2 regions of the Cupriavidus sp. CPT47-8839-RL05A genome follow, and region 1 is predicted to be linked to the other one. Evidence: predicted binding sites of a transcription regulator. Region 1 holds the regulator's gene; the other holds the start of a gene.
The links. The regulator sigma-54, encoded in region 1, starts transcription at its own class of promoters, with help from an activator protein. The targets are predictions, from matches to a motif close to TGGCANGNAANCTGCTTT.
Positions count from the first base shown of each region.

Region 2: prpB (methylisocitrate lyase) is a predicted target of sigma-54. The motif match lies at 1,570-1,587, and genes of this name have one in related genera.

Region 1 is NZ_JBYTEG010000009.1:115,067-118,475, forward strand. It holds gene ptsN (PTS IIA-like nitrogen regulatory protein PtsN) at 1-398, opposite strand, end outside; gene hpf (ribosome hibernation-promoting factor, HPF/YfiA family) at 855-1,205, opposite strand; gene AC3WVS_RS13085 (RNA polymerase factor sigma-54) at 1,254-2,735, opposite strand; gene lptB (LPS export ABC transporter ATP-binding protein) at 2,870-3,409, opposite strand, start outside.
Region 2 is NZ_JBYTEG010000004.1:91,870-95,278, forward strand. It holds gene prpR (propionate catabolism operon regulatory protein PrpR) at 1-1,339, opposite strand, end outside; gene prpB (methylisocitrate lyase) at 1,621-2,529, shown strand; gene prpC (bifunctional 2-methylcitrate synthase/citrate synthase) at 2,617-3,409, shown strand, end outside.

The DNA of each region.
Region 1 (3,409 bases):
AGCCCTTCACGCATGTCGCGGTCGGAAAGCAGTTGCGCGATTTCGGACAGGATTTCCAGGTGCTGCTGCGTAGCCTGTTCGGGCACCAGCAGGAAGATCAGCAGCGATACCGGCTTGCCATCGGGCGATTCGAACGGAATTGGTTCGGCCAGGCGCATGAACGCGGCCAGCGGCTGCTTCAGGCCCTTGATGCGGCCGTGCGGGATTGCCACGCCGGCGCCCAGGCCGGTGGATCCAAGCGACTCGCGCGCGAACAGGTTGTCCGTCACGATGGCGCGCGCCACACCATGGTTGTTCTCGAAGAGGAGCCCGGCCTGCTCGAACACACGCTTCTTGCTGGTGACGCTGACGTCGAGGGTGATGTTGCCGGGTGGCAGCAATTTGGCCAAACGATTCATGGGCGATGCGCAGGATTTCAGTTAGCGGGCGGACCGTTCCGCCGGGCAGTGGGCTGGCTCCGGCCTGCCGTTGGCCTGGCCGGAGGCGTCCGGCCCATTATAGAGCAGCGACTACTCCCGCATTGTGCAGCGCAACGGGGCAAGCCGGTGCAGAACGATACATGGTGATGCAATCGTGCCTCCGCGGCGGGGAGCCGGTGCACCGGTGCGGGGCACGGCCAGGATTCCCTCTCTTTGTATGGCGCAGCATACACCTTGGCGCAGCGCTTGCGAACACCCTTGCTCATTCGGGTGAAAAGCATTGGCTCCGGCGCCACAGCCGGGCCGCGCCGCCAGTGCGGGCGCGGCATGCCGGCGGCAACCGGGAACGCGAGGGCGCAAAAAAGCCGCGCTTCGTGGCGCGGCTTGCCTGTTCAATCCTGATTCAGCAGCCCGCTGCGGGGCTGCCGGGCACGGTCATTGCTGCATTTGCGCTGCGGCCATCTGGTACTTGACCGCTTCGCGGTCGTGGCCTTGCACGCGATCCTTGTAGCGGATCACCTGACGGTCCAGCTTGTCGACGAGTGCGTCGATCGCTGCATACAGGTCTTCGTGATGCGCTTCGACAAAGATGTCCTTGCCCTTGAGATGTAGATTGATTTCCGCGTACTGACGCCGGTCCTTTTCCTTATGGTTGTCGACAGAGAGCAGCACACTAACGCCAATGACTTGATCGAAATGCCTGACGATTCGCTCCAGCTTCGTTTCCACGTACTCACGCAGAGGGGGCGTGATGTCCAGGTGGTGTCCACTGATCTTGAAGTTCATAGCGCTTCTCCTTCTGAAAGAGCCTCACCAGGCAGGCGGTGGGCTCGGCTACAAAGACTTGCGGAGATTGACTGCGGGGATCTTCAGGGCTTCGCGATACTTGGCAACGGTGCGGCGTGCGACAACGAAGCCTTGTTCGCCCAGCAGTTCGGCAATGCGACTGTCGGAAAGGGGATTCCTCGGGTCTTCGGCTCCTATCAGTTGCTTGATCAAGGCGCGGATGGCCGTTGATGAAGCCGCGCCACCGGTTTCGGTGGACACGTGGCTGCCGAAGAAGTACTTCAGTTCGAAAGTACCCATCGGCGTTGCCATATATTTATTGGTCGTCACCCGGGAGATGGTTGACTCGTGTAAACCCAGTGTATCGGCAATCTCCCGCAAAACCAAGGGGCGCATGGCGATTTCGCCGTGGCTGAAAAAGTTCTTTTGACGCTCGACAATGGCCTGCGAGACACGCAGGATTGTGTCGAACCTCTGCTGGATGTTCTTGATCAGCCAGCGCGCCTCCTGCAGCTTCTGCTGCAGCCCGGCGGTGCCGGACTCACCCTTCGCGCCACGCAGGATTTGTGCATACATGTCATTGATGCGCAGCCTCGGCATCACATCCGGATTGAGCTGCGCGATCCAGCCGCCGCCACCCTTGCGCACGAACACGTCCGGCACCACGAAGTCCGCCTCCGGGCGGCTGTATGCATGGCCGGGGTAGGGCGCCAGCGAGCGGATCAGTTCGTGTGCGGACTTCAGCGCCGCTTCATCGACCTGCAGCGCCTTCTTCAGCCGCGTGTAGTCGCGTACTGCGAGCAACTCCAGGTGGTTGGTCACGATGTTCAGGGCCAGTTCGCGCTGCGGGTGCGTCAGGCGCCGCAACTGCAGGGCCAGGCACTCGGCGGCGTTGCGCGCGCCCACGCCGGGCGGGTCGAAGCTCTGCAGCAGCGTGAGGATGGCGTGGACTTCCTCGATCTCGAACTCGAGTTCTTCCGGCAACTCCGTGCAGATCTCCTCAAGCGATGCGCTCAGGTAGCCATCATCGTCGAGTGATTCGATCAGGAAGATGGCCAGGCCCTTGTCGCGCGCGGAGATCTTCAGCGGCGTGAGCTGTTCCATCAGGTACTCGCGCAGCGTGGGCTCGGCTTCACGCAGCTGCATCGGCGTTTTTTCATCCTCGTCGCCCTGGGGGCGGCGGGCAAAGTCGTCCAGGCTCCAGTCGCCGCTGCCATAGTCGTCGCCGTTGCCGCTGTCGCCATAGCTGTCGTCGTCAGCCGCGCCATCGGCGCGGGCCTCGCCATTGCCCTGCGGCTCTGCCGGCGCGGGCGCCGGTGCGCTCTGCAGGTTGACCGAGCCGTCGGCCGCAACGCGCAGCGGGCTTTCGATCCAGTCGTTCTCACGTTCGAGCAGAGGGTTTTCCGTCAGCGCCTGTTCGACCTCTTGCTGCAGTTCCAGCGTGGAAAGCTGCAGCAGCCGGATCGACTGCTGCAGTTGCGGGGTCAGGGCCAGATGCTGGGAAAGGCGGAGCTGTAGCGACGGTTTCATGCGACCTATTCTATGCGCATCTTTCCGTTGTTGGAACGGAAATTGCTATCGCTTATGCGGTCTGATCGCTGCTGGCTGTGGCAGGCCCACGTGCGCCCGCGAAGAGGCCTGCCGCTCCATGGCAGGCCGCTGCATCACATGCGGAAGTTCTCGCCCAGGTAGACGCGCCGCACTGCGTCATTGGCGATGATTTCCTCGGGCTGGCCCGCGGCCAGCACCGTGCCTTCGCTGATGATGTAGGCGTGGTCGCAGATGCCGAGCGTCTCGCGCACGTTGTGGTCGGTGATCAGCACGCCGATATTGCGCGCCTTGAGGAAGCTGACGATGCGCTGGATCTCGCCCACGGCGATCGGGTCCACGCCGGCGAAGGGTTCGTCCAGCAGGATGAAGCGCGGCGACGACGCCAGCGCGCGCGCGATTTCCACGCGGCGGCGCTCGCCGCCCGACAGCGACAGCGCCGGGTTGTTGCGCAGGTGCGCGATCTGCAGGTCGTCGAGCAGCGAATCGAGGCGGCGCTCGATCTCGGCCTTGGCCAGCGGCTTGCCCTTGTCCAGCTGCAGCTCCAGCACCGCGCGGATGTTCTCTTCGACGTTGAGCTTGCGGAATACCGAGGCTTCCTGCGGCAGGTACGACAGCCCCATGCGCGCGCGCTCGTGGATCGGCAGGCCGCTGAT
Region 2 (3,409 bases), on a different contig from region 1:
GCACGCGCAGCAGGCGCGTCTGCAGCGCGGACGGCATGTCGCCCACCTCGTCGAGGAACAGCGTGCCGTTGTGGGCCGACTCGAACAGGCCGGCCTTGCCGCCGCGGCGCGCGCCGGTGAAGGCGCCCTCCTCATAGCCGAACAGCTCGCTCTCCAGCAGCGCCTCGGGGAAGGCCGCGCAATTGACCGCCACGAACGGGAAGGCGCGGCGCGGGCTGGCGTCATGCATGCCCTGTGCCAGCACCTCCTTGCCGGTGCCGCTTTCGCCGCCGATCAGCACGGTGGAATCGACTGCCGCGTAGCGCCGCGCCAGCTCGCGCAGCTCGGTCATGGCCGCGGAGGTGCCGGCCAGGTCGTCCAGGCTGTAGCGCACCCCGGCCGGCCGCGTGCGGGCGCGCGAGCGCAGGTTGCGGTCCACGCGCTGGATCGCGCTGGCGTCCTGGATGGTCAGCACCGCGCCGGCGGTGCCGGCCTCGCCGATGATGGGGATGCGGTTGACCACCACCATCTTGTCGCCGAGCTTGTGGATCGCTTCCAGTTCCTTGTCGCCGCTCTGCATCACGCCTTCGAGCGCCAGGTTTGGCGCCAGCGTCTGCAGCTTGCGCCCGACCGCGGCAGCAACGGAAGTGCCGAGAAAACGCTCCATCGCCGGGTTGAACGACTGGATGCGCCCTTCGGCATCCACCGCCGCCACGCCCTCGTTCAGGTGCGCCAGGATGGTGTTGACGTAGTCGCGCCGGGTGGCCTCGATGCGGCGCAGGCGCGCGGCCTCGATCGCGTCTTCGAGCGCCATGCGCACCGAGTTGCCGGAGTACAGGAACACGCCGGTCAGGCCATAGCGGTCGGCCAGGTCGGTCACCAGGCCGGGGCCGACCACGACCTGGATGCCTTCCTGCTTGAGCGCCTTCACGCGCGCCACGGCGTCGTCCTCGGTCAGGTAGGTATAGGCCGGGACCGACAGCGAGAACGCGCGCACGAATTCATCCACCTCGGCATACGTCGACGCGTGCGTGACCAGCGCCACCCGCGGCGAGATGCGCCGCGCGGTGGCCAGCGCGCTCATCACGTCGAAGCCCGTGACCTTGACCAGCACCACCGGCACATCCACGTGCTGGCGCAGGTAGGCGCCGTTGGAGCCGCCCGCCACCACCACGTCGAGCCGGCCCTCGCGCGCCTCGCGCGCCACGGCGCTGGCGGCGGCCTCGAAACCCTTGCCGACGATGCGGAATTCGGCCCGGTCGGCGTAGGCCGGAATCAGGTCGGCAAAGGCGCGCGCCAGGCGGCTGATGCCGATGGCCCAGATGCGCGGACGGGCTTGCGTGGAAACGGGAGGAGCCATGGTGCAATGCGGAAGGAATGCGTGGTGAAACCCGGGACGAACAGGCGTACAGTGCTGGCACATTGTCCGCCACGCAGCCTGGGATTTCAACTTTGAATTCCAAACTTGTGATTTTGGAATTCAATTGTGTTGAAAGGATGACATGAAATCGGTGGCCAGGCCAGCCGCCCTGCCCGCCAGCCCAGCGCTGGCAAGGGCTGGCGGATATTCCGTGTGGCCAGGCAAAGGCCTGGCACACCGCTTGCAGTATTAGGCCCGTCCCGTTCACCAACGCATACGCCATGACCTACTCCGCTTCCGACCTCGCGCGCTCCGCTGGCGCCCGCTTCCGCCAGGCGCTTGCCGACGAGCATCCGCTGCAGGTAGTCGGCACCATCAATGCCAACCATGCCCTGCTGGCCAAGCGCGCCGGCTACCGGGCCATCTACCTGTCGGGCGGCGGCGTTGCGGCCGGCTCGCTGGGCCTGCCGGACCTGGGCATCTCGAACCTGGACGACGTGCTGACCGATATCCGCCGCATCACCGACGTGTGCGACACGCCGCTGCTGGTGGACGTCGACACCGGCTTCGGCGCCTCGGCCTTCAACGTGGCCCGCACCACCAAGTCGCTGATCAAGTTCGGCGCGGCGGCCATGCACATCGAAGACCAGGTCGGCGCCAAGCGCTGCGGCCACCGCCCCAACAAGGAAATCGTCTCGCAAGGTGAAATGGTCGACCGCATCAGGGCCGCCGTCGACGCCCGCACCGACGAGAACTTCGTGATCATGGCCCGCACCGACGCGCTCGCCGTCGAAGGCCTGGACAAGGCCATCGAGCGCGCCGTCGCGTGCGTGGAAGCCGGCGCCGACGCCATCTTCCCGGAAGCCATGACCGACCTGGCCATGTACCGCAAGTTTGTCGATGCGGTGAAGGTGCCGGTGCTGGCCAACATCACCGAATTCGGCGCCACGCCGCTGTTTACCACCGAGGAACTCGGCGGCGCCGGCGTGTCGATGGTGCTGTACCCGCTGTCGGCCTTCCGTGCCATGAACAAGGCGGCGGAGAACGTCTACGCGGCCATCCGCCGCGACGGCACGCAGAAGAACGTGGTCGATACCATGCAGACCCGCGCCGAGCTCTACGAGAGCATCGGCTACCATGACTTCGAGCAGAAGCTTGACGCGCTCTTCGCACAAGGCAAGGGCAAGTAAGCAAGACTCACGCGCGGCCGGGCTTTGTCCCGGCCGCTTGCACGACAACAGACAGGCAATACCAGGCATCACACAAAGGAGACCCAGATGTCCGAAGCGCAACCGCTCGTCACTCCCAAGCCCAAGAAATCCGTCGCCCTGTCGGGCGTGACCGCCGGCAATACCGCGCTGTGCACCGTCGGCCGCACCGGCAACGACCTGCACTACCGCGGCTACGACATCCTCGACATCGCCGAGACCTGCGAGTTCGAGGAAATCGCCCACCTGCTGGTGCACGGCAAGCTGCCGACCAAATCCGAACTGGCTGCCTACAAGGCCAAGCTCAAGAGCCTGCGCGGGCTGCCCGCCAATGTGAAGGCCGCGTTGGAATGGGTGCCCGCCAGCGCCCACCCGATGGACGTGATGCGCACCGGCGTGTCGGTGCTGGGCACCGTGCTGCCGGAGAAGGAAGACCACAACACCCCGGGCGCGCGCGACATCGCCGACCGCCTGATGGCCAGCCTCGGCTCGATGCTGCTGTACTGGTATCACTACAGCCACAACGGCCGCCGCATCGAAGTCGAAACCGACGATGACTCCATCGGCGGCCACTTCCTGCACCTGCTGCACGGCGAGAAGCCGTCGGCACTGTGGGAGCGCGCCATGAACACCTCGCTCAACCTGTACGCCGAGCACGAATTCAACGCCTCGACCTTCGCCGCCCGCGTGATCGCCGGCACGGGCTCGGACATGTTCTCGTCGATCAGTGGCGCCATCGGCGCGCTGCGCGGCCCCAAGCACGGCGGCGCCAATGAAGTCGCGTTCGAGATCCAGAAGCGCTACGACAACCCGGACGAGGCCCAGGCCGACATCACCCGCCGCGTCGAGAACAAGGAAGTCG